4 regions of the Nocardia sp. NPDC101769 genome follow, and region 1 is predicted to be linked to each of the others. Evidence: riboswitches for the same ligand, from Rfam matches in the RefSeq annotation. Region 1 holds a riboswitch; each other region holds the start of a gene.
The links. Region 1 has a riboswitch for S-adenosylmethionine ahead of ACIRRA_RS27135 (rhodanese-like domain-containing protein). Riboswitches for the same ligand answer to the same signal wherever they lie in the genome.
Positions count from the first base shown of each region.

Region 2: it holds a riboswitch for S-adenosylmethionine, as region 1 does, so the genes downstream of both, ACIRRA_RS06590 (amino acid ABC transporter permease) here and ACIRRA_RS27135 (rhodanese-like domain-containing protein) in region 1, are expected to answer to the same signal.
Region 3: it holds a riboswitch for S-adenosylmethionine, as region 1 does, so the genes downstream of both, ACIRRA_RS32785 (ABC transporter substrate-binding protein) here and ACIRRA_RS27135 (rhodanese-like domain-containing protein) in region 1, are expected to answer to the same signal.
Region 4: it holds a riboswitch for S-adenosylmethionine, as region 1 does, so the genes downstream of both, ACIRRA_RS02845 (aminotransferase class V-fold PLP-dependent enzyme) here and ACIRRA_RS27135 (rhodanese-like domain-containing protein) in region 1, are expected to answer to the same signal.

Region 1 is NZ_JBIWMX010000019.1:88,054-94,961, reverse strand. It holds gene ACIRRA_RS27155 (CaiB/BaiF CoA transferase family protein) at 1-892, opposite strand, end outside; gene ACIRRA_RS27150 (amidohydrolase family protein) at 1,002-1,874, opposite strand; gene ACIRRA_RS27145 (FAD-dependent oxidoreductase) at 1,966-3,357, opposite strand; gene ACIRRA_RS27140 (hypothetical protein) at 3,645-4,091, shown strand; SAM riboswitch class IV at 4,154-4,269, shown strand; gene ACIRRA_RS27135 (rhodanese-like domain-containing protein) at 4,284-4,706, shown strand; gene ACIRRA_RS27130 (O-succinylhomoserine sulfhydrylase) at 4,741-5,955, shown strand; gene ACIRRA_RS27125 (type 1 glutamine amidotransferase family protein) at 6,082-6,723, shown strand; gene ACIRRA_RS27120 (MarR family winged helix-turn-helix transcriptional regulator) at 6,720-6,908, shown strand, end outside.
Region 2 is NZ_JBIWMX010000003.1:137,970-144,877, forward strand. It holds gene ACIRRA_RS06580 (ABC transporter substrate-binding protein) at 1-168, opposite strand, end outside; gene ACIRRA_RS06585 (amino acid ABC transporter ATP-binding protein) at 197-961, opposite strand; gene ACIRRA_RS06590 (amino acid ABC transporter permease) at 958-1,854, opposite strand; SAM riboswitch class I at 1,863-1,955, opposite strand; gene ACIRRA_RS06595 (flavin reductase family protein) at 2,058-2,606, opposite strand; gene ACIRRA_RS06600 (hypothetical protein) at 2,747-3,448, opposite strand; gene ACIRRA_RS06605 (hypothetical protein) at 3,636-4,337, opposite strand; gene ACIRRA_RS06610 (hypothetical protein) at 4,494-5,189, opposite strand; gene ACIRRA_RS06615 (HhH-GPD-type base excision DNA repair protein) at 5,306-5,884, opposite strand; gene ACIRRA_RS06620 (methyltransferase domain-containing protein) at 5,961-6,815, shown strand.
Region 3 is NZ_JBIWMX010000026.1:128,163-135,070, reverse strand. It holds gene fusA (elongation factor G) at 1-65, shown strand, start outside; gene ACIRRA_RS32810 (SRPBCC family protein) at 218-643, shown strand; gene ACIRRA_RS32805 (MarR family winged helix-turn-helix transcriptional regulator) at 705-1,118, shown strand; gene ACIRRA_RS32800 (GNAT family N-acetyltransferase) at 1,139-1,987, opposite strand; gene ACIRRA_RS32795 (HAD family hydrolase) at 2,246-2,884, shown strand; gene ACIRRA_RS32790 (TIGR00725 family protein) at 2,937-3,419, opposite strand; SAM riboswitch class IV at 3,511-3,626, shown strand; gene ACIRRA_RS32785 (ABC transporter substrate-binding protein) at 3,789-4,949, shown strand; gene ACIRRA_RS32780 (ABC transporter permease) at 4,950-6,785, shown strand; gene ACIRRA_RS32775 (ABC transporter ATP-binding protein) at 6,766-6,908, shown strand, end outside.
Region 4 is NZ_JBIWMX010000001.1:670,071-676,978, reverse strand. It holds gene ACIRRA_RS02870 (SDR family oxidoreductase) at 1-428, opposite strand, end outside; gene ACIRRA_RS02865 (TetR family transcriptional regulator) at 579-1,208, shown strand; gene ACIRRA_RS02860 (hypothetical protein) at 1,278-1,862, opposite strand; gene ACIRRA_RS02855 (DUF2752 domain-containing protein) at 1,990-2,442, shown strand; gene ACIRRA_RS02850 (hypothetical protein) at 2,461-2,649, shown strand; gene ACIRRA_RS02845 (aminotransferase class V-fold PLP-dependent enzyme) at 2,666-3,979, opposite strand; SAM riboswitch class IV at 4,035-4,148, opposite strand; partial or broken gene ACIRRA_RS02840 (class I SAM-dependent methyltransferase) at 4,521-4,793, opposite strand; gene ACIRRA_RS02835 (MarR family winged helix-turn-helix transcriptional regulator) at 4,848-5,309, shown strand; gene ACIRRA_RS02830 (heme oxygenase (biliverdin-producing)) at 5,476-6,135, shown strand; gene ACIRRA_RS02825 (LysE family translocator) at 6,289-6,908, shown strand, end outside.

The DNA of each region.
Region 1 (6,908 bases):
AGATCGCCCACCACTCGTCGCGGGTCTTGGTCTTGAACCTCTCGGTGAACAGCTTGCGCAGCTGGTCCTGGCCGTTGGGGTCGAGCTGGTTGGGCAGGCCCTCGGGCGAGATCTCCAGGCCCTGCAGCAGTTCCGCGTAGAACTGGGGCTCGATACAGCCCACGGCCATGTACTTGCCGTCGGAGGTCTCGTAGGTGTCGTAGAAGGCCATGCCGGTGTCGAGCAGGTTGGTGCCGCGCTCATCGGACCACAGGCCCACGCCCTTCATGCCCCAGATCATGTGGGAGAGGGCGAGTGCGCCATCGATCATGGCGGCGTCGATGACCTGGCCCTTGCCGGAGTTCTGGCGCTCCACCAGCGCGGCCAGGATGCCGAAGACCAGGAACATGGAACCGCCACCGAAGTCGCCGACCATGTTCAGCGGCGGCACGGGGCGTTCGCCCTTGCGGCCGATGGCATTCAGCACACCGGTGAGCGAGATGTAGTTGATGTCGTGTCCGGCGCGGTCGGCCATCGGGCCGTACTGGCCCCAGCCGGTCATGCGGCCGTAGATCAGGCGCGGATTGCGTTCCAGCGCCGCGTCGGGGCCCAGTCCCATGCGTTCGGTGACGCCGGGCCGGAAGCCCTCGAGTAGCACGTCGGCCTTCTCGATGAGCCCGAGCACCCGCTCGATGTCGGCGGGATCCTTCAGGTTCGCCTCGACGATGGTGCGCCCGCGCCACTGCGGACGCTCCATGAAGCCGGGCAGCATGCCGGGCCGCTGCACCCGCACCACGTCGGCGCCGAGGTCGGCGAGCAGCAGTGCCGCGTGCGGACCGGGGCCGATGCCGGCCAGTTCAACAACCCGGATGCCCGCGAGCGGGCCCTGCTTGGCGGTGGATGGAGTGCTCACGCCCTACCTCGGTTCGTCGTCGAATCCTGCGCACCGGCTCACACGCCGGTGTTGACGGTATGACAATAACGCGAAGTCTCCGCGGCTCTGCGCGGGTGGCCCCACTGCGCTAGCGATCGATGATCGGCAGCGGCAGGGTATCCGGGGGCGGGGGTCCGGGGAGCTCCGAGCGCGGCAGGCGCAGGGTGGGCGGTTCGCCCGCGGCTCGGCGCATGGTCGGGTTCGGGTCCTCGAAGAGGCGTTCCTTGGCGGCCAGCCCGTAGAACGCGCGGGCATTGTCTTCGAGCACCCGGTGCAGATCGGAGCCCACGGCATCGGCGATCAGCACGATATCCGCGTCGCGGAACGGCCGTCCGGCCCGGGTGCCCGGCAGGTCGGTGCCGAACATGAGGGCCTCGGGGTTGACGGTGTGGATCTTGCGCAGGGCCGAGCCCACATTCATCGCCACCCGCCCGAAGCCGGAGGCCTTCACCTTGGCCCCGCGGTCGACCAGGTTGAGCAGGTAGGGCAGGCAGTCGTCGGACATACCCAGGTGGTCGATGGACAGCTTGGGCAGCTTGGTGATGACCGGTTCCAGCGAGCCCAGCATGGACCCGTCGATGTAGAGCTCCACATGCCAGCCGGCCAGTTCGTAGGCCCGCAGCGCCAGCATGGTGAGCCCGACGATATCGCCGCCCGCGCGCTTGAGGTTGAACCGGATGGCCCGCACCCCGGCCCGGTTCAGCTCGAGGATCTCCGCGTCGGTGGCGTCCACGTGCAGATTGGTGACGCCGACCCAGCCCTCGCCGAGTTCGGCGAGGGCGGCCAGTAGATAGCTCTGATCGGTGCCCTGGAACGACCCGCTGACCACGGCGCCACCGTCGATATCGAAGCGGGACATGCGCTTGCGATAAGCGGCGATGGTGTACGGGTCGGGCAGGTAGCCCTCGTTCTCGACCAGCGGGAACCGCGGATCGAAGATGTGGAGATGGGCATCGAACACGTGATCAGCATGCCTCAGAACGGTGACATGTGTGGACAACCTTGTCCGGCAGGCGGATTGGCGCTGGTCAGGACATCTTGCCCGGAGCCGGTCAGGAAACCTTGTCGGGTTCGGAGGCGGCGAGCATCTCGTCGCGCTCGACGACCTTGACCCGCTCGCGGCCCTGCGGCTCGCCCAGGGCGCGCTCGTGCGCGTCGAGGCGGTACCAGCCGGCCCAGGTGGTGAACGGGATGCCCTTGCCCTCGAGGAACTCGGTGACCGCTTCCAGCTCCGGCTTCGCGGCCGGGGTGAAGTTCGCGGCGTCGTCGAGCAGGCAGGCGATGGTCTCGTTGGCGTCGCCCTTGGTGTGGCCGATGAGGCCGACCGGGCCGCGCTTGATCCAGCCGGTCACATAGGTAGCGGGCATGTAGCGAGCCGCGCCGTCGGCATCCTCGTCGACGAGCACGCGACCGGCCTCGTTGGGCACGGTGCCGGCCTGGTCGTCGAAGGGCAGCAGCGGGATGTTCTGCGACAGGTAGCCGACCGCGCGGTACACGGCCTGGATGTCCCAGTCCTTGAATTCGCCGGTGCCCTTGCAGTTTCCGGTGCCGTCCAGCTGGGTGCGCTCGGTGCGCAGGCCCACGACCTTGCCGTCCGTGCCGAGGATCTCGGACGGGTTCTCGAAGAAGTGCAGGAACAGCTTGTGCGGGCGGTCGCCGACGTCGCGGATGGCCCACTGCTCCAACGTATTGCAGATCATGTCGACCTGCTTGGAGTGGCGGCGCGCGGCCTCGGAGCCCTCGTCGTAGTCGATGTCCTCGGGGTCGACGATGACCTCGATGGTCGGGGAGTGGTCGAGTTCGCGCAGTTCGAGCGGGGTGAACTTGGCCTGCGCGGGTCCGCGGCGGCCGAAGACGTGGACCTCGAGGGCCTTGTTGTCCTGCAGCCCCTCGTAGACGTTCGGCGGGATCTCGGTGGGCAGCAGTTCGTCGCCGGTCTTGGCGAGTACGCGGGCCACGTCGAGGGCGACGTTGCCGACACCGAGGACGGCGACCTTCTCCGCGTCCAGCGGCCAGCTGCGCGGCACGTCCGGGTGGCCGTCGTACCAGGACACGAAGTCGGCGGCGCCGTAGGAGCCGTCGAGGTCGATGCCGGGCACCTCGAGGGCGCGGTCGGCGTTGGCGCCGGTGGAGAAGATGACCGCGTCGTAGAACTGACGCAGGTCCTCGAGGGTGATGTCGACGCCGTAGTCGATATTGCCGAGCAGGCGGACCTGCGGCTTGTCGAGGACCTTGTGCAGGGCGGTGATGATGCCCTTGATGCGCGGGTGGTCGGGCGCGACGCCGTAGCGGATGAGGCCGAAGGGCGCGGGCATGCGTTCGTAGAGGTCGATGCTCACCTCGGCATCGGACTTCATCAAGGCATCGGCGGCGTAAATACCGGCCGGGCCCGCGCCCACGATCGCAATGCGTAGCGGGCGGGTCGCTGCACTCTGTTCGGTCATTCTTCGGCGCACCCTTTGGGTCGAAACTAACTTGTCGTCAAAACTCAGCCGTCGTTCTTAGCTTAGGCTAAGTTGACGCCCTGGCTTCGGTGGCCGCCGTTGGCCCCCGACGCTGCAGCGTTGCTGCGTAGTCTTGCTATTCCCGCGCCTGGGGCGGAAATTCTGCTGATTCTATCGATGGCGCACGGGGCCCTTCGCGCGCAGGGCCGTGAACTGTGGGAACGCCGAGGCCCTGACTATGGGAATGCCGTGGCAGGCGGACGGCGGCGACCAGGCATGATCTACCCATGAGCGACGCCGAGGAGACAGTCGAGGAGACATCGGTTCCGATCGACCAGGACGAGGCCCGGAGCATGTGGCCGTTCCTGGTCGCGGCGGGCGTCATCGCGATCGTGATCCTGGGCATCGTGATCGCGACGCTGGTCTCGCCGGTTGAGAAGAATGTCACAGATTCCGATCGGCTCTCGGTGGCGGCGGGCAACTTCATCAAGTCCCGTAGCGAGACCGGCAAGTACGATCCGACCCTGTCCTGCAAGGGATTCGACGAGAACGCCTCGCCGCTGAAGATCGCCGCCGCGACCGGGAGGACCATCACGTTCGACAAGCTCTCCGACCCGGCCGTCGACGGCGAGAAGGCCACGGCGCAGGTCACTTTCACCGTCTCCGGCGCTCAATCCACCTCGACCTGGCGCTTCACCCGGGAGAATTCCCGCTGGTTGGTCTGCAATTCGTGACAACGGCCGAAGTCTCGGCCGGGGTTTGACAGTGGGGCCGTTTTTTCGGCAGTCTCGACTCAGGTCATGAGTACCAGCGTCAAGCCCCGGCTGGCTGGTCGGCAACCCTCCTCCGCGGTGGGGTGCTCCGGGTGACGACCTGGCCTCGCATCGGACAGCGGTGCGGCAAGTGCGGATTCACAGGAGGTACAAGTGAGCTACGCGGGTGACATCACGCCGAAGCAGGCGTGGGAACTGTTGCGCGACAACCCCGATGCGGTGCTGGTGGACGTGCGCACCGAGGCCGAGTGGCGGTTCGTCGGGGTGCCCGACACCAGCGGCATCGGCCGGCCGACCGCGCTGATCGAGTGGGTGGACGTCTCCGGCACGCCCAATACCCGCTTCACCGACCAGCTGAAGCAGGCGCTCGGCGATCGCGGCCAGGACTCGGCCGCTCCGGTCATCTTCATCTGCCGCTCCGGCCAGCGCTCCATCGGCGCGGCCACCGCCGCCACCACCCTCGGCATCGCCCCGTCCTTCAATGTGGTCGACGGCTTCGAGGGTGCGCTCGACGGTCAGGGGCATCGCGGCGGCACCGGCTGGCGCGCCGACGGCCTGCCCTGGCGTCAGTCATGAGTTTCGTGTCCGGCCGGATCGCAGGGAGGCAGTCATGATCACCGGTGGTTCCTTCGACAAACCGCTCCCCGAGGGCGTCGGCCCCGCCACGCAGGCCGTGCGCGGCGGCACCCGGCGCTCCGGCTTCGACGAGACCTCCGAGGCGCTGTTCCTCAATTCGGGTTTCGTCTACGAGAGCGCCGAGGCGGCCGAGGCGTCCTTCACCGGCGATATCGAGCACTTCGTCTACTCCCGCTACGGCAACCCGACGGTCGCCATGTTCGAGGAGCGGCTGCGCCTGATCGACGGCGCGGAAGCCTGTTTCGCGACCGCCTCCGGCATGTCCGCGGTCTTCACCGCCCTGGGCGCGCTGCTCTCGGCGGGTGACCGACTGGTGGCGGCGCGCAGCCTGTTCGGCTCCTGCTTCGTGGTGGCCAACGAGATCCTGCCGCGCTGGGGCGTGGAGACCGTCTTCGTCGACGGCGAGGACCTGGACCAGTGGGAGCAGGCGCTGTCGGTGCCGACCCGGGCCGTCTTCTTCGAGACCCCCTCCAACCCCATGCAGACCCTCACCGATGTGCGCGCGGTCTCCGATCTCGCGCACGCGGCGGGCGCGAAGGTGGTGCTGGACAACGTCTTCGCCACCCCGCTGCTGCAGCGCGGCTTCGACCTGGGCGCGGACATCACCGTGTACTCGGGCACCAAGCACATCGACGGCCAGGGCCGGGTACTCGGCGGCGCGATCCTCGGACCGCGGGACTACATCGACGGCCCGGTGAAGAACCTGATGCGTCACACCGGTCCGGCGCTGAGCCCCTTCAATGCGTGGACCCTGCTCAAGGGCCTGGAGACCATGCCACTGCGCCTGCGCCAGTCGGTGGACTCCGCGCTGAAGATCGCCGGGTTCCTGGAGACCCATCCCGCGGTGGCTTGGGTGAAGTACCCGTTCCTGTCCTCGCACCCGCAGTACGAGCTGGCCAAGCGTCAGATGTCCGGCGGCGGCACGGTGATCACCTTCGAGCTGAAGGCCCAGGAGAACGAGGCCAAGAAGCGGGCTTTCGAGGTGCTCAACCGGCTGCGCATCGTCGACATCTCCAACAACCTCGGCGATGCGAAGACGCTGATCACCCATCCGGCCACCACCACCCACCGGGCGATGGGACCGGAAGGCCGTGCGGCCGTGGGGATTACCGATGGCGTGCTCCGCATCTCCATCGGGCTCGAGGATGTGGAGGACCTCCTCGATGATCTGGACCAGGCGCTGAGCTGATCCGACGAGTATTCGAGAGGGCCGGAACCCACTGGGTTCCGGCCCTTTTCGTGTTCAGGGGTCGACGGGGGAGGCCGCTGAGAATCATGTTTGACAGCATGCTGTCAAACATGACAGCATGCTGTCATGATGAAAACAGTCCACATGGCCGTGTACGACAGCTTCTCGGACTGGGAGGCCGGGCATGCGATCGCGCACATCAATCGCGAACTCTGGCACCGCGAGCCGGGAACCTGGCAGGTGAAGACGGTCGCCCTCGGCGCCGAGCCGATCACGTCGATGGGCGGCATGCGGGTCCTGCCCGATCTCGTTCTCGATGATCTGAAGCCCGCCGACAGCGCCATGCTGATCCTGCCGGGACTCGAAACCGGGCAGCGTCCCGAGGTGCTGACGGCCTTCGCGAGCAGGGCCCGGGAGTTTCTGGCCGCCGGGGTGCCGGTGGCGGCGATCTGCGGCGCGACCTTCGGGCTGGCGCAGGAGGGGCTGCTCGACGATCGGTCGCACACCAGCAATGACGCGGGATATCTTGCCTACTCCGGATATTCGGGCGGCGAGCACTACGTTCAGGCGACCGCCGTCACCGACGGTGACCTGATCACCGCGACCGGCACCCGACCGGTCGATTTCGCCCGTGAGATCTTCGCGCGCCTCGGCATCTACGAGCCGCAGGTGCTGGAGTCCTGGTACCAGCTGTACGGAAACAATGATCCCGCAGGCTTCTACGCTTTGTTCGAGTACGAGCAGCAGCGCGCGGCGGCCGCGCGATGACGCGCACCGCGCAGCAGCTGTTCGGGGCCGCGGCCGTCACGTCGTTCAAGCTGAACGGCCAATTCCTCTCGATCGCAGAGGAATTGGCCAAACCGTCCGGGATCACGGTCGCGTGGTGGCAGGTGCTCGGCGCGATTCTGCACGAACCGCTTCCGGTGGCCGGTATCGCCCGCGAAATGGGTATC
Region 2 (6,908 bases), on a different contig from region 1:
GGCGTGAATGCGCCCCTTCTGCTCCGGTGACAGGTCGTACGTCAGGCCGTTCACGCTGCGCGTGTCGCTGACGCCGCCATCACCCTTGCCACAGCCGCCCACCAACAGACTCAGCAGGGTGACGGCGATCAAGGCGCTGATCCGTCTGCGACGGCTCGCCAGAGACATGGGCTTTTCCTTACCTGGTGAGAACACGTCAGAGGACGTGCGCGAGAAAGGCTTTGGTGCGTGGGTGCGAAGGGTTGTCCAGCACCCGCGCGGGCGGACCATGCTCGACGATGCGGCCGGCGTCCATCAGCACCACGGTGTCGGCGACCTCGCGGGCGAAACCGATCTCGTGGGTGACGATCACCAAGGTCGAACCGCCGCGCGCCAGATCCTTGATGACATCGAGGACTTCACCGACCAGCTCGGGATCCAGCGCGGAGGTGGGCTCGTCGAACAGCACCACCTCCGGCCGCAGGGCCAGCGCCCGCGCAATGGCCACGCGCTGCTGCTGCCCACCCGACAACCGGCTCGGATACTCGTCCGCCTTGTCCGCCAGTCCGACCCGCGCCAGCAGCTCCAGCGCCTCGGCGTTCACCTCGGCCTTGGCGCGGCGCTGCGCGGCCACCGGCGCGAGCGCCACATTCTCCCGAACCGTCAGATGCGGAAAGAGATTGAAGTTCTGGAACACGAATCCGATGCGCGCCCGCTGCCGCAGAATCTCGCGCTCGTGCAACTCGTGCAGCTTGCCGCCCCTGCGCCGGTAGCCGACCAGCTCGCCGCCGACCCGCACGGTGCCGCCGTCCACCTGCTCGAGATGGTTGATGGTGCGCAGCAGCGTCGACTTGCCCGAACCCGACGGGCCCAGGATCACCGTCACCTCGCCGGGACGTACCGCCAAGTCGATACCGGAGAGCACTTCATTGCGGCCGAATGACTTTCGGATGCCGCGCAATTCGATCGCGAACTCGGTCACCGACGATCACCGGCCTTCGAACGACGCCCCTTCGAGAAATGCCGCTCGATATAGAACTGGATGACGCTCAGCACGCTGGTCAGCAGGATGTACCAGACCGTGGCCACCATGAGCAGCGGCACCACCCGGCCATTGCGGCCATAGATGACCTGCACCTGATAGAACAGCTCGGCAATCGCCATGGTCGACACGATCGAGGTGCCCTTGAAAAGGCTGATCACCTCATTGGCGGCGTTCGGGAGAATTCCGCGCATAGCCTGGGGCGCGACAATCGTGAAGAACTGCCGACGCCACGGCAGGCCCAGCGACCGGGCCGCCTCCCACTGACCCTCGTCCACCGAGATGATCCCGGCCCGGATGATCTCCGCCGAATACGCGGCCTGATGCAGCGCCAAACCGATGACGGCCGCGGTGAATCCGCTGATCACGCCATTGGTCTGGAACCGCGCGAACTCCGGCCCGAACGGAATGCCCAGCGACAGCGACTTGTACAGGTAGGCCAGATTGAACCAGAACAGCAGCTGCACGATCAGCGGGATCGAGCGGAAAGCCCAGACATAGGTCCACGAGATCGCCTGCAGCACCGGGTTCTTCGACAACCGGCCCACAGCCAGCCAGACACCGAGGAAGAAGCCCAGCAGGGTGCCCCAGAAGGTCAGCTCCAGCGTCACCTTCAAAGCCGACAACACCGACTTCGCGGTGACATATTGCGCGAAGGTTCCCCAGTCCCAGCCCGGATTGGTGATCAGCCCGTGCCCGAACTGCGCGACCAGTACCAGTGCGATCGCCGCGGTGACCCAGCGCCACGGGTGTCGGGCGCGGACGACCGGCAGATCCCCGTCGTGGTGTTCGGCTTCGGGCTCCGTCTGTGTGGGCGCCGCCAGCGTACTCATGGATTCGTCCTCCATCGGTCCCGGCGGAAGCACCCGCACCACGTGCGCGGGGGTTGCTGCGATGTCTTCGAGCCGGGTCTCTCGATCGCTCTGGATGGTGTAGACGACACTACGAATTCCGGCTGCGTATGTCGCCGATCAGGATCAACGTGAATTCAATTGCATGACAGCCATTTTCCTGAATTCCGGTGGAAACGGGGAGATCAGCCCGCGGCCTCGTCGCGCTCCGGGGCCGGGTCGTAGAGGGCGCGGAAACCGCTGCGGTGGAAGACCAGCGGCTCGGAATCGGGGTGGGTGCCGAGCCGGTGCACCCGCAGCAATACCACCGCGTGATCACCGGCCGGAACCTGCTCGTGCACCGACGTTTCCAGCCACGCCGTGGCCCCGGCGACGAACGCCGCGTTCCCGTTCCCGGCATGCAGGTCGACATTGCGGAAGCGGTCCCCGCGCCGCGAGCTCAGCCCACGCGCCGCCGGCTCCTGCTCGCTGCTGAGCAGGCTCAGGCCCAAACGGCTCGCCTGCTGCAACCGCGGCCAGGTCTCCGACGAATACTGAATGCAGATCGACACCAGCGGCGGGTCCAGGGAGACCGGCACGAAGGTGCTCGCCACCAGGCCATACGGTGTCCCGCCAATGCGTGCGCACACGGCCACCACCCCGCTGGGGAAGTGCGAAAAGGTCCGCCGCAGATCGGTCCCGTCGACCGGAGTGAGCGCGTCGGCCGCGCCGTGAATCGAGGTCAGCTCGCCCATTACCCCACTCCAGCACCGGCGCACGCGCCGCGACAGGATTGCATTCACCTCGATTGCAAGTCGGCGGCCGCGATCCTATTGCGGGACAATGCGAAACCCCGCCCGGCAGGCACCGGACGGGGTCGAGATCCTCGCGATTGTTACTTCGGCGCCTCGATGTGCGGCTGGTTGATGGTGACGAAGTAGTTGTAGGCGGCGGCAATGGCGACCGGCGCGGTCACGAAGACCTGGCCGGCCAGGGTGCCCAGGAAGCCCACGGTGCTGGCGCCGATCAGGCAGCCGGCCACCGGGCCGGCGCCGAACATGGTGGCCAGCGGAGCGGTCGCAGCGGCGAAGACGACACCACCGATGACGCAGCCGAGAGCCGCGCCACCGATACCACCGACCACAGTGCCGATGGTGGCACCGGTGGCGATGGTGTCTTTCATGCGGTTCCAGGCGGCCTGCTCACGGTCGTAGTCCGACTTCCACGGGGCCTGGTCCTCGTAGGGCAGGTTGATCGGCTTGTAGACCGCGTGATCCATGTCGTACTGCGGGGTAATGGTGGCGGTGTGGGGGTCACTGATCTGCGCGGCGATCGGGAACTCAAAGTCGTCCACCCGGAACGACAGCGGCATACCGGCCACGACGGTGCCGTTGGCTGCCTCGAGCTTCAGGTTGCCGTTCTCCACGACCAGCGAGCCGCCATCGGTGTGCAAGATGCTGCTGGTGTCGGTCCGGGTGACGGCGTAGTTGATGGCGCCGTTGTCATCGGCAGCCGGAGCGGCGTTCACGGTCCCGGCGGTGACGCCCAGGGTGGCGGCCACCAATGCCGCGGTAGCGGCGAAATTCTTGAAGCACATTTCTTTTCGTTTCCTCATCGGGCAGTCCGCAGGAATGGACCGCATGATCGAAACGGGCCGACCCGAACGAAGTATGTATCCGTGGTGCTGAGCCGGTGAACAGTTGAAATGGACAGCCCGTTCGGCCATATGGCCGAACGGGCTGTCCTGATGAGGTGGTTGCTGATGCCTATAGAGTCCCTCGCTCTTACTTCGCCGGGGTAGCGATGTGCGGCTGGTTGATGGTGGTGAAGTACTGAATCGCCGCGGCGATGGCCACCGGAGCGGTGATGAACAGCTGGCCCGCGATGGTGCCTAGGAAGCCGATGGTGCTGGCGCCGATCAGGCAGCCGGCCAGCGGGCCGGCACCGAACATGGTGGCCAGCGGAGCCGTCGCAGCGGCGAAGACGACACCACCGATGGCGCAACCGACCGCGGCGGCACCGATACCACCGACCACGGCCGCGACGGTAGCGCCGAGGGAGATGGTGTCCTTCATACGGTTCCAGGCAGCCAGCTCACGGTCGTAGTCCGACTTCCACGGGGCCTGGTCCTCGTAGGGCAGAGCGACCGGCTTGTAGACCGCATGGTCCATGTCGTACTGCGGGGTCAGGGTCGCGGTGCGGTCCGAGATCTCCGCGGCGATCGGGAACTCGAAGTCATCCACCCGGAACGACAACGGCATACCCGCCACGACGGTGCCGTTGGCGGCCTTGATCTCGAAGATGCCGTTCTCGACAACAAGGGAGCCGGCGTCGGTGCGGATGACGCTGTTGGTCTCGGAGGTGGTGGCGGTGTAGTTGATCGCGCCGTTGTCGGACGCGGCCGGGGCGGCGTTGACGGTACCGACGGTGATGCCCAGGGCAGCGATAACCAGTGCGGAGCTCGCTGCGAATTTCTTGAGACGCATGTATTCGGGAATTCCTCTTCAGACGATCAGATGCGCCCCAGGGGACAGTGTCAGGTGTACCCCCGGGACGCAGTGATCGAATCCAGCCTGGTCGAACGCAATGTGGCATGGCGGTTCCAAGACGATGAACCTTTGCCCAGCGGTTGCTGAAACTGCCTACTTGGCAGGCGTGAAAGGCTGATTGATAGTCGTGAAGTATTGCACCGCAGCGGCAATCGCGACCGGAGCGGTCACGAACACCTGACCGGCGATGGTGCCCAGGAAGCCGACGGTGGAAGCACCGACGAGGCAACCCGCCACCGGGCCGACACCGAACATGGTGGCCAGCGGAGCCGTCGCCGCGGCGAAGACGACGCCACCGATGACGCAGCCGAGCGCGGCGCCGCCCAGACCACCGACCAGTGTGCCGACGGCTGCGCCGAGGCTGATGGTGTCGCGCAGCCGGTTCCACGCGGCCTGCTCACGGTCGTACTGAGTCTTCCACGGGGCCTGATCCTCGTACGGAAGCGCGACCGGCTTGTACGCCGCGTGCGCCTCGTCGAACTGCGGGGTCAGCGTGGCACTGCGGTCCTTGATCTCGGCCGCGATCGGGAACTCGAATTCGTCGACACGGAACTTCAATTCCGTGCCCGCTACGGTGGTTCCATCGGCCGCTTTGATCTTCAGCGCGCCGTCCTCGATCACCAGCGAACCAGCGTCGGTCCGGATGATCGCACCGGTGTCGGTGGCCTGGTTGGTGTAATTGATGACATCGGCGTCGGCCGAGGCAGGACCGGCGTACGCGGTTCCGGCCGTCACGCCCGTCGCTGCGATCGTCAATGCCGCGATCCCGGCGAATTTCCTCATCTTCATTCTGGTACTGCTTCCCACTGCCGCGAACTGAACTGTCGGCGGCAAGCATCAAGCAACCTCCAAGCTTTCTGGAGGTTAAAAACCAGCTTGATTCGATCCGAGTGAACCGGACCGAGTTACTTTGCCTTGGCGGCTGCCTTCGCCTGTTTCTTGAATTCCCGTACCTGCGTGAGGGATTCGGCGTCGGTGACATCGGCGACCGAGCGGCGGGAACCGTCCTCACCGTACGCGCCCGCGGCCTCGCGCCAACCCTTGGCGGTCAGACCGCCCTGTTTACCCAGGAGCGCCAGGAAGATCCGGGCCTTCTGATCTCCGAAACCCGGCAGCTTCTTCAGCCGCTTCAGGATTTCCTTGCCATCCGGATCACCCTCGGTCCACAGCGCCGCGGTCGTGCCGTCATAGTTCTCCACAATGAATCGAGCCAGCTCCTGCACGCGCCGGCCCATGGACCGGCCGTAGCGGTGGATGGCCGGCGGGGTCGCGGCCAGCTCCTCGAATTCCTCGGGATCGGCGGCGGCGATCTTGTGGACATCGAACCCGCCCATGCGATCGGCGAGTTTCCACGGGCCGCGGAATGCGTGCTCCATCGGAAACTGCTGATCCAGCATCATTCCGACCAACAGGGCGAAATCATCGGTCGAAAGCAGCTCGTCGGCATCGGATTCCTGCGCAATACACAGCGTGCGGCTCACCATGCATCGATCATCCCATTCATTCCGGGTCGCGGTGACGCGGGTCACGCTGCGCCCGCCGAAGGACTAGGCTTCGGCCATGCCCGACACCATGGCTAATTCTTCAGTGCGAGCCGCGGCGCACCCTGCCGCTGAGTCCGGACTGCGACCGGACCGTTTCGACCGCGATGGACAAGACCAGCTCGTCGACGTTCACGATCTACAGGCAGCGCTGCCGGGCATCCGGAGCCTGCGCGCCTGGGCCCACGAGGCCCTGGCCCCCCGGACCGGCGAGAGCGCCGTCGACATCGGGTCCGGTTCCGGGTCGGAGGTACTGACCTTCGCCGACCTGGTCGGCCCCACCGGCACCGCGCTCGGCGTCGAACCCGACCCGCACCTGCTGAGCGCCGCCGAACGCCGCGCCGCCCAGGCCGGATCCGCCGCCAAATTCATCAGCGGTGACGCCTACGGTCTGCCCGTCGGCAGCGAGAGCTTCGACGTGGCACTGTGCGAGCGCGTCTTCCAGCACCTCACCTCACCCGCCCGGGCCGCCGGGGAGATCGCCCGGGTGCTGCGCCCCGGCGGGCGCGTGGTGGTCATGGACAGCGACTGGGGCACAGCCATCGTGCATCCCGGCGACCGGCACGTCGTGCACGAGGTCATCGAGACCATGATCGCGGGCACCACCAATCCCTACGCGGGCCGCCGGCTGGCGGGTCAGCTCACCAAGGCCGGGCTGGTCGTCGACGACATCGGCTCGCACGCGTTGGTGCAGGACGGCCGCATCGGCGCGGGCGCGCTCGTGGCCCGTGTGGCGGACCGGGCCGTCGCACGCAGCGCGATTACAGAGCGCCAGCGCGACCAGCTGCTCGCCGACCTCGAGGCCGGTGCCGCCAGCGGCGACATCCACCTGTCGGTGACCATCTTCGCGGTGCTGGCCCACAAGCCGCACTGAGAAACCTCTTGGGCGCGCACCGATTCGGTGCGCGCCCAAGGCGAGAAAATGCTTCGCAACAACTGATTTCGGGGCGCGAGGGTAACTCGCCGG
Region 3 (6,908 bases), on a different contig from region 1:
GCAGTCGCACACAGGGCCGGGGCACGTTCACCACGCGCCCGCTCGGCCACGCCCTCGCGCCGTAAGGGCGACCGGTGCCCGGTGGCGGCGGCATATCGATGCCGTCCGTCATCGGGCACCGCTGGCGGTCATCGAGTCAGCGGTGGGGGTTGATTGTTGTCGCGACTACGGTTACTGTTGTCGCAACAACAGAAGTTCCCGAGGGGAGATGGCAGTCATGATGTACTCGTTCACCGAAGAGGCCGTGATCACCGGTGACATCGACAAAATCTGGACGGTCGCCACCGATGTGGCCCGCTGGTCCGAATGGGACCCGCACGAGGAGAAGTCCCGCATCGACGGCGAGTTCGCGGTCGGGACCACCGGGTGGGTCAAGCCGAAGGGGGCGCCGGCGGGACCGTTCACCATCGTCGCCGTGGAGCCGGGACAGTCGTGGACCAGTGAGGCGGGTATTCCGTTCGGCAAGCTGCGCGGCCACCGCACCTATGAGGCCCTCGGCGACGGCACCGTGCGGGTGGCCGAGAATGTCGAGGTGCACGGGTTGTTCGGGCCCTTGTTCAAACTCGTCTGGGAGAAGGCCATGCGCGCGGACATGCCGCTGACCTTCGCGGCACTGGAACAGGAGGCGCTACGGCGTGACTGAATCATCGGGGCGGGCGCCGGGAGCTTCGCGGCAGGCGCGTGGCGTGCCGCGAGGACCGCTGATGAGTCCGGGCTTCTGGTTGCATCACGCTGCGCTGGAGTGGCGGGCGACGCTGGAGCGCAATCTGCGCCCGCTCGGCCTCACCCCCACCCAGTTCAACCTGCTGGCCTCGGCGGGCTGGCTGAGCCGGGAGGGCGAGCTGCCGACCCAGCAGCAGGTGGCCGACATGTCCGGCTCGGATCGGATGATGGCGTCCAAGGTGATTCGGGGGCTGGAGGAGCGCGGTCTGCTCCTCCGCCGCGCCGATCCGGCCGACGCCCGGGTCCTGCGCATCGAATTGACCTCCGCCGGACGGGGACTGGTGAGCCAGGGCGTGCAGACCGCCGTCGACACCGACGCCCAGCTCTTCGGCGACGATGGCGACCTGCTGCGCGAACACCTGAAACCGATTGCCGCACACCGGCTGCCGGGCTGATCAGGACATGACCGGGCTGATCAGGGCTTGACCAGGATCGCCCGCGTGTAGAGCAGCCCGAAGCCCAGCCGTTGCACATTCTGCTGGGACTTCGAGCCGGGCTGGGTGGTCACCACCGCGATATCGCAGCCCGCCGCGGTCGCCTCGGCGAGGCGCACCGACAGCAGCGACGACTGCACCCCGTGCCGCCGATGCGCGGGATCGGTTGCCGCGCCGGTCAGTTGGGCGACGCCCTGGGACATGCGCAGGCTCGCCCCGCCCGCCACCCGCCCGTCACGCCGGGCCAGATATCGCCGCATCCCCGCGGCACCGGTGAGATCCCGCAGGGCCCGGGCGATGACGTCGGCCGGAAATTCCTCGTGCGACGCCACACCCTGGGTATCGGGATGCGCGAAACCCTCCGCGACCACCGCCAGCCAGGTGTCGAACTCGTCCTCGCCACTGGGCTTCACGTCGACACCGTCGGCGACCACCGCGGCACATTCGCCGCCGAGCTCGAGCCCGAGCACGTTCTCGAACGACACCAGTCGATACCCGCGCCCGGTGAGGAGTTCGCCGACACCCGGATCGCCGAGCTGCGAGAACTCGGCCTGCACCGGCGTCTTCCGTGCCGCGAACGACCGCTCGATCTCGTCGAGTTCCGACGCCTCGGGCCTCCCCGCGAATCCGAGCCCGGCCACCTTGTTCAGCGGCGACCCCTCCTCGGCGAAGGACGCCACCCCGCCCGCCACCGGTAGTACGAACCCCGCATCGACTCCCAGCCGGTCCGCGGCCGCCGCACTGCCCTTCGCAATGAACTCCGCTTCGACCCGCTCGATCCGCGCCGCCAGCTCCGTCCCACAGAAAAGCGTTCCCTGATCGCTCGGCATGCGCCCGAGCCTAATTCGGGCCGCATGGACATGCCCGCGAATTTCCGTCCGGCCGAGCCTGCGGCCCAGGTCGTCACGACACAGCCTGCCGGATCCCCGAAATGCCGCAGCGCAGGGAAGCGCGGGTGGTGCGGACCTCCTCAGCGGCCGGGCTTCACCGTTCGGGTTCGGCCCGGCCGGTGGGTATCGCGCCGCGCACGGTCCTGAGTGGGTGCGACGGTGGTCGGGTGCGGTGGGGGTGGGTCGTAGGGTCTGGGGATGCGTGTTGATCGTTCGGGTGCAGTCGCCGGTGGGCTGGTGGTCGGGTTCGACCTGGATATGACGCTGATCGATTCGCGGCCGGGGATTGCGGCGGTGTGGGATGCGGTGGCCGCGAGGACCGGGGTGGCGATCGATTCGGAATTGGTGGTGTCACGGCTCGGGCCGCCGCTGGCCCACGAGGCGGCGCAGTGGTTTCCGGAGCACGAGGTGCCCGGGATCGTCGCGATGTACCGGGAGTTGTATCCGGATCTGGCGGTGCACGCGTCGGAGCATCTGCCGGGGGTGGTCGATGCGCTGGCGGCGGTGCATCGGGCCGGTGGGCGGGTGCTGGTGATCACGGCGAAGAACGGGCCGCACGCGCAGTTGCATCTCGATCATCTCGGGCTGGCGGTCGACGAATTGGTCGGCGGGGCCTGGGCGGAGGAGAAGGGCGAGGTGCTGCGGGAGCGTGGGGCCTCGATCTATGTGGGGGATCATCTCGGCGACGTGCGGGCGGCCAAGGTGGCCGACGCGGTGTCGGTGGCGGTGACCACCGGGCCCTATGCGGCCGAGGAGCTGTCGGCCGCGGGCGCGGATGTGGTGCTCGGCGATCTGACCGAGTTCCCGGTCTGGCTGGCCGCCCACCTCGCCGCGTAACCGGTTGATTCGCAACCGTTCTCGGCGCACCGGCCGGGCGCGGTTCACGCGTTCACGGATAGATCGGCGGGGCGAGCGCGAGGGCCACGGCGTGGGCGGGGTCGAGGGCGGGGATCGAGGCGTCGACCGCGTAGCCGTCGGCGTCGCGTACCTGCCAGCCGTGCAGTGAGACGACGGGAATGCCGCGGTGGTGCGCCAGCGCCAGCTCGGACAGGGTGCCCCACGAGCCGCCGACGACGATAACCGCGTCGGCCGAGGCCACCAGGATGGCATTGCGGGCCTCGCCCATATTCGTATAGATCGCCGCGGACAGGCCGGGGCAGGCCGCGTCACGGTTGCTGTCGGGGCGGATGCCGAGGACGAGTCCGCCTGCGCTGGAGGCGCCCTCGGCGACGGCGGTCATCACACCCGAGCCGCCGCCGCACAGCACGGTCGCACCCGCCGCGGCGAGGAGGCGGCCCACCTCGCGGGCGGCGGCGGACTCGGTGCCGGTACAGGTGCTGGGGCCGCAGACGGCAATTTGCAGGGGTGGCAAGGGCTTTCCTCTCGTCGGTGGATGGGTCGTTGGCATCAGGGTGATTCGAATGGTGTCAGCGTGCGGTGGCCGCGGCTACCGTTCTACCCACGGTCACGAGTATCAGCATGTTCGAGCCCCGGCTCGCTGATCGGCAACCCTCGCGCGGCGGTGGGGTGCCCCGGGTGACGACCAGGCGGTGTCCACGCGGGCCCGCAAGCGCTAGTCGAAGGAGCACAGGTCCATGTCTGGATGCCGCCCGGCCAACGGCTGAGGTCCAGCGCCCGAATTCCATGCGGGCGATTCTCTTTCCCGCACCGTACGCCTTCGCGGTCGCGGTCGAGTCCCTATGCCCCGACGAGGTGTCGGTGCGCGAGTACAGAGGTAGTAATGAGCAGGAACTGGTCCGGGTCGCGTGGATTCCGGGTGTTGGTGGGTGTGGCGGCGGCGACCGTGGTGGCGGGGCTCTTGTCGGCGTGCGGGAACGGGTCGTCGGACGGCAAGTCGGACACCGTGTATTTCGGGGTGTCGGGCCCGAAGACGGGCGGGTCGGCCGAGTACGGGCGGCTCTGGCAGCAGGGCTTCGACCTGGCCCTGGACGAGATCAATGCGGCGGGCGGGATCGACGGCAAGAAGGTCGCGCTGAAATGGGAGGATTCGCAGTCGGATCCGAAGCAGACGGTGCCGATCGCCACCAAGTTCGTGGGCGACAAGTCCATCATTGCCGAGCTCGGCGACTTCTCCTCGCCCGCCTCCATCGCGGCCTCGCCGGTGTACAACCGCGGCAAGCTGGTGCAGTACGGGTTCACCAACTCCTCGGTGGATTTCACCAAGGCAGGCGACTACTCGTGGAGCCCCTCCATCACGCTGGATGTGTACATGGAGCGCAATGCCGAGTGGGTGCGGTCGAAGGCGAAGAAGGTCTCCGTCGTCTACCTCGAAACCGACTGGGGCAAGCAGGCTTTCAAATTCTTCGAGCAGTTCGCCAAGGAGAAGGGCATCGAGATCGCCTACTCCTCGGCCATCCTGCCGGATTCGCAGGACTTCCGGCCGGTGCTGATCAAGGGCCGCGACGCCAACGCGGACGCCTTCGTGCACCTCGGCTACGGCCCGGACGGCGCGCTGGTGGTCAAGCAGCTGCGTGATGTCGGGTTCACCGGGCAGCTCTTCGCCGGCCAGAACACCCCGCAGTTCATCGATCTGGCGGGCGCGGCGGCCGAGGGCGACATCGTCAACGGTGTCTTCACGCCGTCGGATCCGAGCCCGAAGATCCAGAGCTTCGTCACCAAGTTCCGCGCCAAGTTCGACACCGACCCCGGCGATTTCAACGTCTACGCCTACGACGCGCTGAATGTGCTGGTGAAGGCCGCCAAGACCGGCGGCGCCACCCGAGAGGGCGTGCTGAAGGGCCTGCGTGAGATCAAGGACTTCGACGGAATCGGCCTGGGCACCTTCGTATTCGATCAGCAGACGCGGCGGCCCAGCGGCGTGAAGCCGATCGAGCTGGAGCTGCGCAGCGGCAAATTCGTGCCGGTCGGAAGCGCCAAATAGATGTTGGACACGCTCATCGCGGGTCTGGTGCACGGTAATGCGTACGCGCTCATCGCCGTGGGCATCACCCTCATCTTCGGGGTCGGCAATGTCATCAACTTCGCACACGGCTCGATCTTCGCGTTCGGTTCGGTGCTGGGCTGGTGGCTGATCGCCCAGCACGGCGTGCCCTGGTGGGCCGCGCTGGTCATCGTGGTGGCGGCGACGGCGCTGGTCGGTGTCGCCATCGACATCCTGGCGGTGCGGCCGCTGCGGCGAGCCCCGGCCATCGCCGCGCTGCTGGCGACGGTGGCGGTCGGGCTGATCATCGAGAACGTGGTCGCCCTGGTGTTCGGGCCCGACACCCGGCCCTTCCCACAGGTATTGCCCACCAACAACTTCCGGGTCGGCGGGGTGCGGTTCGGCACCTCCGATGTGGTCATGTTCGCCCTCACCCTCACGGTGATGGCGGGACTCTGGGCCTTCCTGCGCTACAGCCGCCACGGCCTGGCCATTCGCGCCACCGCGCAGGACCCGGACGCCGCCGCACAGATGGGCATCGGCGTGGGCCGGGTGCAGTCGCTGGCCTTCGCCATCGCCTCCGGACTGGGTGGGCTGGCAGGCGTCTTCGTCGGCCTCTACAACTCGAACATCTCGCCGACCAGCGGCGGCATCGTCGGCATGACCGGGTTCGTGGCCGCCACCATCGGCGGGCTGGGGTCGATTCCGGGCGCGGTCCTCGGCGGTTTCGTGCTCGGGCTGGTGGAGGCGTTCGGCATCTACTGGTTCGGTGACGGCTATCGGGATCTGATCACCTTCGGCCTGCTGGTGCTCTTCCTGGTGCTGCGGCCCGGCGGCCTGCTCGCCCGGCCGCCCGCTATCGAATACGAGCCCATGACCGGCACCTTCCTCGGGTCGGGGCGGGAACCACGGGTGCGCTGGTGGCATGCGCTGATCGCGTTCGCCGTTGCGGGCGTGGCGATTCCGCTGATCGCGGACGACTACGGCATCTCGGTGGGCACCCAGATCCTGGCCTACGCCATCATCGCGGTCTCCATGACGCTGGTGGCCGGGTCGGCGGGACAGCTGGCCATCGGGCAGGCGGGTCCCATCGCCATCGGCGCGTACACCTCCGCGGTGCTGACGGTGTCGCACGGCTGGGCCTTCCTGCCCGCCATCGTGGCCGCGGGCCTCGTCGCGGCCGTGGCCTCGTCGGTGCTGGCCGCGCCGCTGTGGCGGCTGGGCGGGCACTATGTGGCCATCGCGACGCTGGGCATCGGCATCGTGACGGTGGCGATCATCCGCAACTGGGAGCCGGTGACGCGCGGCAGCTACGGTATCTTCGGGATCCCCGCGCCCAGCCTGTTCGGATACGAATTCACCACGCACACCCAGATTTTCCGGCTGGAGCTGGTGGTGCTGGCCATCGTGCTGGCGGTCATCGTCGGCGTGCAGCGGTCCCGGCTGGGGATCGCCATCCGGGCCATCGGAGCCGACGAGGTGGCCGCCCGCTCGGCGGGGGTGCCGGTGCGCGACTACAAGGCGCTGGCCTTCGCGGTGGCGGCGTTCTTCTCCGGCATCGGCGGCGCGCTGCTGGCCCACCAGTACTCCTACATCGACCCGACGGTCTTCAACCTGCCCATGTCGCTGCTGGTGGTGACCATCCTGGTGCTGGGCGGCACCGCCTCGCCGTACGGCGCGGTGCTGGGCGCGGTGGTGCTGATCGGGGTGCCGGAGCTGCTGCGGCTGGCGCCATCGTGGCGAATCGTGTTGTACGGCTTGATATTGCTGCTGGTGGTGCGGTTCCGGCCGCAGGGAGTTCTGGTGAGGAGGAATCGTGTCCCGGTCAACGCCTGATGTGCTCACGGTCACCGGTCTGCGACGCTCGTTCGGCGGTGTGCGGGCCGTGGATTTGGTCGAATTCTCCATCGCGCCCGGTGAATTCGTCTCGATCATCGGGCCCAACGGGTCCGGGAAGTC
Region 4 (6,908 bases), on a different contig from region 1:
TTGACGACCGAGCCGCCGTCGTTCTTCAGCATGTGCGGCACCGCGGCCTGGGTGAGGGCGTGCGCGGTGGAGACATTGAAACGGAATGCCTCCTCGAGGAATTCGGGGGTGGTGGTGAGGAAGGTATTGGGCATGGTGCCGCCGACATTGTTGACCACGATGTCGATGCGGCCGAGTTCGGCGGCGGCGGTTTCGGCCAGCGCGGTGACGGCGGAAAGATCCGACAGGTCCGCGGGGACCGTGATGGCGCGGCGGCCGAGCGCGTGGATCTTGCCCGCCACCTCGTCGAGCTGGGCGGCGGTGCGGGCCGAGATGGCCACGTCCGCACCGGCTTCGGCGAGGGCGAGCGCGGTCGCGGCGCCGATGCCGCGGCCCGCGCCGGTCACGACGGCGACGCGGCCGTCCAGTCGGAAGGTGTCCAGGATCATCGCGAATTCAGTCCCTTCTGGGGGTGATGACAGTCACAAGCAGCCTTAAGCATTTGTTCTTAATCGTCAAGGACAAGTTCTTTATCCGCTGGTGAACGGCTATGGTGCAGACTGTGGCAAGGATCGACAGGTGGCAGTGATGGTGTCCGAATGGCAGTGACAGAAGCGCGCGAGCGCATCATTCTCGCGGCGGAACAGCTGATCGCCGAGCGTGGGCAGGCGGTGCCGCTGCGCGATATCGCGGCGGCCGCGGGACAGCGGAACAACTCGGCGATCCAATACCACTTCGGCTCCCGCGACGGGCTCATCGAGGCCGTGGTCGAACACCGGCTGGCCACCCTGGAGGTGCGGCGGCTGGAACTGCTGGCCGAACAGGCCGGAACGGGCGCGACCGGCGTGCACGACCTGCTGGAGGCACTGGTGATTCCCATGCTCGAGCTGAGCGACCGGCACGGCATCAATCACTACGCGCGGTTCCTCGAACAGATCCACACCCATCGGGCCGTCACCGACGTGGCCAATCTGGAATCCGCGCGGCGCACATCGGTGCGGGTGATCATGCAGCAGCTGGACCGGGAACTCACCGACCTGCCGAAACCGTTGCGGCTGAGGCGGTTACGCGCATTGCCGACCGTGCTGTTCGCATTGCTGGCCGACCACGAGCGGGCCGTGGAGGCCGGACGGGTGGCCTCCGGGGACGTGGCGGCGTGGGGGGAGATCGTGGATATGCTCGCAGGGGTGCTTACCGCGCCGGTGGTGGAGCGCGCGCCGATTCGCTGACATCGGAACGCGAACGGCCCGCCCCGGATCGAATCCGGTACGGGCCGTTCGGAAACCGAGCGCGGTGAACTAGCGCTGGTGGGTCTGCGGGTAGTTCGGCGGCTGCTGGTAGCTGCCCTGCTGCGGCCGGCCCGGCTGCTGGTAGCCGCCGGACGGTGGCGGGTAGCCCTGCGGCGCATACGGATTCGACGGCTGCGGGGTATAGCCGGGCTGGTTCGGCGCGGGGTAGCCCTGCTGGGGTTGCGGAGCCGGATAGCCCTGCGGCGCGAACCCCTGGGCTCCGCCCGGCGCGACGTAGCCCGGCGCGGCCGGACCACTCGGCGGCAGGTAGCCCTGATCGGGCGCGCCGGTCGGCGGCGGGAAGGAGCCGACCGGTGCCGGGTAGCCGTGGACCGGGGTGTTCGCCCGGTCGTAGGGGCTCGACGCCGGTGTGTACGCGGGTGCGTACATGGGCGGGGCGGCCTGCTCGTTCTCCCGCTTCTTCTTGAGCGCGAACCAGACGCCGCCGCTGATGAGAATGACGGCCAGCAGGCCGATGAGGCCGAACGCCCGGTCGACGAGGTTGACGCTGACTCTGATGGCAATGATCACGACGATGGCGCCGGCCACGGCGATCGCGCCGCGTGCCCTGCCGCCACCTTGTGGCTGTGACATGATTGGAATTCCCCCGAACTCGAAAACGATTGCCGGGGCAGCATACCCAAGCACGCTCGACTTCTCCCGGGTGCGAAGTTCGGTGCGACCTGGCAGGGCGGTGGCGGTGCGGCTACCGTTGATGGTCGTGGACACCACGGCAGCAGCAGTCATGGAAACGCCCGCCCGGCCGCGGTGGCTCGGCGTCGGGCTACCGCTGCTGACCGGTGGGGCGGTGGCCGGCGGGCTGGCGCTGCTGCACTTCCGGGATCCGCATGTGCAGGGGGCCTACGGGGTATGCCCGTTCTACGAACTGACCGGATACTGGTGCCCCGGCTGCGGAGGGTTGCGCGGGCTGCACAACCTCACCGATGGCCGGATCCTCGACGCCATCCACAGCAATGTGCTGCTGCTCCCGTTGACACTGGGCTTCATCGCCTGGTGGGGCGCCTGGGTGGTGCGCGGCTGGCGGGGCAATCCGGTGCCGCCGCGACTACCGCAGGTGCTGCCCCGGTACGCGGTGTGGGTGGCCCTGGCATTTCTCCTGGTCTTCACGGTTGTGCGGAACACACCGTGGGGTAGTTGGATCGCCCCCGTTTAGGCGGAGCATGCTCAGGGTATGAGCGATTCGCTGAAGGAACGTGTGCGGCAGAAGCTGATCCGGCAGCTCGAGGAGGATGGGCCGCCGGACCCCGATCAGGAGGACACCCGGCAGCTCTCCGTCCAGGACGACCTCGATGCGCTCGACGCGGTGGCCGAGGACGATCCACTCGTCGAAGTGCTCGCGGCCCGCTACATGGTGCCCTGACCGGTTCCCGGCCGGTTCAGAAACCGCAGGCAGCCCCGCCCTCGGCCGAACTGCCGAAGGGCCGGGTCTCGGGGACCGGGTTCCAATGTCCTTCGGTGCGAGCGTAATTCCAGGCCGGGCCGTGCGCCACCAGGGTCGCGATGGCGTCGACGAGGCGGTCGACGTCGGCGGCGGTGGTACCCAGGCCGATGCTGGCGCGCAGGGCGGCATCGACACCGAGACGGGACAGCAGCGGGTGGGCGCAGAAGCGGCCGTCGCGTACCCCGATGCCGTGCTCGGCGGAGAGGTAGGCGGCCACCTGGCCGGGCTCGAAGCCGTCGACGGTGAAGGCGACAATGCCGACCGCGTCGGTGCTGTCGCGCCAGATCCGCAGGAAGTTCACGCCCGGAACGGTTTTCAGGCCGTAGCGCAGGCGGTGGGTGAGGTACTGCTCATGCTCGATCACGGTGGTCTCGTCCAGCTCGGCGAGCGCGTCGCAGGCCGCGGCCAGCGCGGCCACACCCAGTACGTTCGGGGAGCCGGCCTCGTGGCGCTGCGGGGCGGGGGCCCATTCGACGCTGTCGGTGCTCACCGAGCGCACCGCGCCGCCGCCCGCCAGGTAGGGCGCGGCCGCGTCCAGCCAGTCCCGGCGGCCGACCAGCACGCCCGCGCCGAACGGGGCGTAGGTCTTGTGGCCGGAGAAGGCCAGGTAGTCGATGCCGGTGGTGCGCAGGTCGATTCGGCGATGCGGGGCGAGCTGGGCGGCGTCCACCAGGATGCGGGTGCCGCACTGGTGGGCGGTCCAGGCCAGCCGCTCCAGGGGCAGCAGTTCGCCGGTCACATTGGAGGCGCCCGTAACCGCCAGCAGCGCAGCGGGTTTCGAGCACAGCTCGGCGACCAGGCGCTGGATGGTCTCCTCGATGGTGTCCTCGACCGGAACCACCCGGCGGCCGCGCCGGGTCCAGGGCAGCAGGTTGGCGTGGTGCTCGACGTCCAGCACCACGGTGTCCCCGGGCACGCAGGCGGCGAGCAGGTTCAGTGAGTCCGTGGTGTTGCGGGTGAAGACCACCACCTGATCGTCGGCCGCGTTCAGGAAACGGGCGACCGAACTTCGGGCCGACTCGTAGCAGTCGGTGGAGACCCGGGAGGCGTAACCCGCGCCACGGTGCACGCTGGCGTAGTAGGGCAGCAGGTCCGTGACCCGGTCGGTGACCTGCCGCAATGCGGGTGCGCTGGCAGCGTAGTCGAAGTTGGCGTAGCCGGCCGTCCCGCCCTGGACCAGCGGAACCCGCAGGTCACAGCCGGAGACGGAGGCGAGGGCGGCACATGTCCGGTTGGCGAAAGCAGTCATCACGAAGTCCCGTCGGGTCCATGGACACGCGATCGGAAAACCGGAATCGATCGAGAGCCCGCGCTTGCCGCGCCCGGTCGGGCGTCGGCCCGGTCGTCACCCGGAGCACCCCACCGCGGCGGAGGGTTGCCGACCAGCAAGCCGGGGCTCCACGCTGGTACTCATGACCTGATTGCAGAGATTGGCAGACGCGTCGCGGGCTTGTCAACCTTGACCGGCTCGGCGTGGCGGGGTCGGACCTTCTCGGCCCAGACGCATCGTTCGAGGTCCGGAACCCGCTCGCCACCCCGGCCGACGGGCATGAGAAAGCGTTCGGTGTATTCCGCGCCGCCGACCTGTTCGAGCTCGCGCCAGCCGTATTCGGCGAGCAGTCCGGCCACCGCGCCGGGGTGCCGGCCGAAGCGCCAGATACCGTGCCCGGCAACGAATCTGCGGTAGGCGGACTCGCATCCGTCGAGGTTCGAACCGTCGAGAAAGTCCTGCCGGATGTAGCGGCCAGGCGGCAGGCGCGGGTGTCGAGGCCCGCGCCGAGCACGACCAGGGCTTCGGCGCCGTCGCGGAGGACGGCCGCGGTCCGCTCGTCGAAGTACCGCTTGCGGCAGGCCAGGCTGTTCCAGATGCCGGGATCCTGCCTGTTCATCGCCTCGCGCAGCCAGCGCCGGGTGCGTGGTCGGCGCACCGGCGGGCGCAGCCCGGCGGGCAGCATGCGGATGGCGAGATCGTCTGTGAGCAAACGATTTTCCGTGGGTTCGGCGTTCTCGGTCGCGGCGATGAGGATGGGGGCCAGGGAGGTGCCGGCGGTTTTGTCGGCCATGATGGCGCTACTCTTTCTGCATCCGACAAGTATCTGAATAAGAACAGTAGTTGCATGGATGCAGATAAATATACGCCGCTGTCACAGGGCAGCGCCGCCTTTCGTGAGTACCTGACCGCGCAGGCCGTGGTCGCCCACGTCACCGCGCAGGCGCTCGGGCTCGGCCCGACCGACTTCTTCGGGCTGAACCTGATCGCGCTGGCCGGATCCATGACCGCGGGTGAGCTGGCCGATCGGACCGGGCTGTCCACCGGCGCGGTCACCCGGCTCGTGGACCGGCTCGAGCGCGCCGGATATGTCCGGCGGGTGCCCGATCCGGCCGATCGGCGGAAGGTGGTGATCGAACCCGCGCCGGATCCGGACGGCCGGATCGACGCCGTTCTAGCGCCGCAGCGGACGCGGATGGCGGAGATGTTCGCCGATTACGGGCCGCAGCAGCTCGAGGTGCTGTTCGACTACTTCGCCCGGGCCGCCACCGCACTGCGGGAGACCGCGCACCAGCTGCAACGGCCCTGAGCGCATGTGGCGAACGGCACACCTGTTTCGGAAAAATCGTCCGAAAGTTGGATCGGGTGGGCCGCAAAGTTCGAATCGCGCGATCGTTGCTGGGGCGTATGGTTCGGAGTCGAGGTTAGGGTAGCCAAAGTGGGGTGCCCCCGACTTGACCACGAGGAGCCCGACCATGTTGGAGACCAGCACCCCGTTCTCGACGCTCATTCGCACCGCGACCGAGCAGCAGCACAACGAGGCGGAGCACTCCACGTTCATGCGCGACATGCTCGGCGGGCAGCTCGGGGTTGAGGCCTTCTACCGGTACACCGCCCAGCTCTGGTTCGTCTACGCCGCCCTCGAAAAGCACTCCGCCGCACTGGCTTCCGATCCGGTTGCGGGTCCGTTCGTCAAGCCCGAACTGGCGCGGCTGGCCTCGCTGGAGGCCGATCTGGCCCACCTCGGCGGCGCGAACTGGCGCGATGAACTGACCGCACTGCCCGCCACCGCCTCCTACGCCGCCCGCATCGAGGAGTGCGCGGGTGATTGGCCGGCCGGGTACGTCGTCCACCACTACACTCGCTACCTGGGCGATCTCTCCGGCGGCCAGGTCATTCGCGGGACCGCCGAGAAGCTGTGGAACCTGCCCAAGAAGGGCGACGGCGTGCGGTTCTACGTCTTCGAGGACATCGCCAACCCGGCCGCGTTCAAGCGCGACTATCGCGCGGCCCTCGACCAGCTTCCCCTCGACGGCCCCGAGGTCGATCGCGTACTCGACGAGGCGCGACTGGCGTTCACGATGAACACCGATCTGTTCCGTGAGCTGGGTGCGGAATTCAGCGCGCGGAACTGAAACTCGCAACCCTGAAGGTCGCCGACCCCCGTTGATCGACAGGGGCGGCGACCTTCGTCATTCCCGCGCCGCGTCGCCGGCCCTGTTCGTCGGGGGGCAGGGTCAGCGATCTCACCCTTGCGCCCGCTGCGGTGATGGGTTGCCATGGAGGGCATGAGTTTTCCGCTGCTACTGAGTTTCGTGGGGTTGTGTGTGCTGCTCGCACTCACGCCGGGGCCGGATACCTTTCTGGTACTGCGATTCTCGATGACCGGATCGCGACCCGGAATCGCGGCCGCGGTGGGCTCGGCGTTCGGCGGGATCGTATGGGCCACCGTGGTCGCGGCCGGGGTCGCGGCACTGCTGGAGCAGTCGGCGACCGCATATCGCACGCTCAAGGTGATCGGCGGAATCTACCTGGTGTACCTGGGCGTCCGGGCGCTGCTGGCGCATCGGAGCGGGCCGGGCGCGGCGACCGGCGAGACGGATGTCGCGGTGGCGCAGGGTAGGCCGGCGTCCCTTCGCTCGGCGTTCGCTGCCGGATTGCTGTCGTGTGTCTTCAATCCGAAGGTGGGGTTGTTCTACCTCGCGGTGCTGCCGCAGTTCCTGACCCAGGTGACATTCCTCAACACGCTCACGCTCGGAGCCATCGAATCCAGTGTCGCGGCAATCGAAATGATCCTGCTGGCGGTGGCGGCCGCGCGGGCGGTGGAGTTGCTGCGGCGGCCGCGCGTCCGGGTTCGACTGGAGCAGGCGAGCGCGGCGATCCTGGCGGCGCTGGGCATCGGCACAGC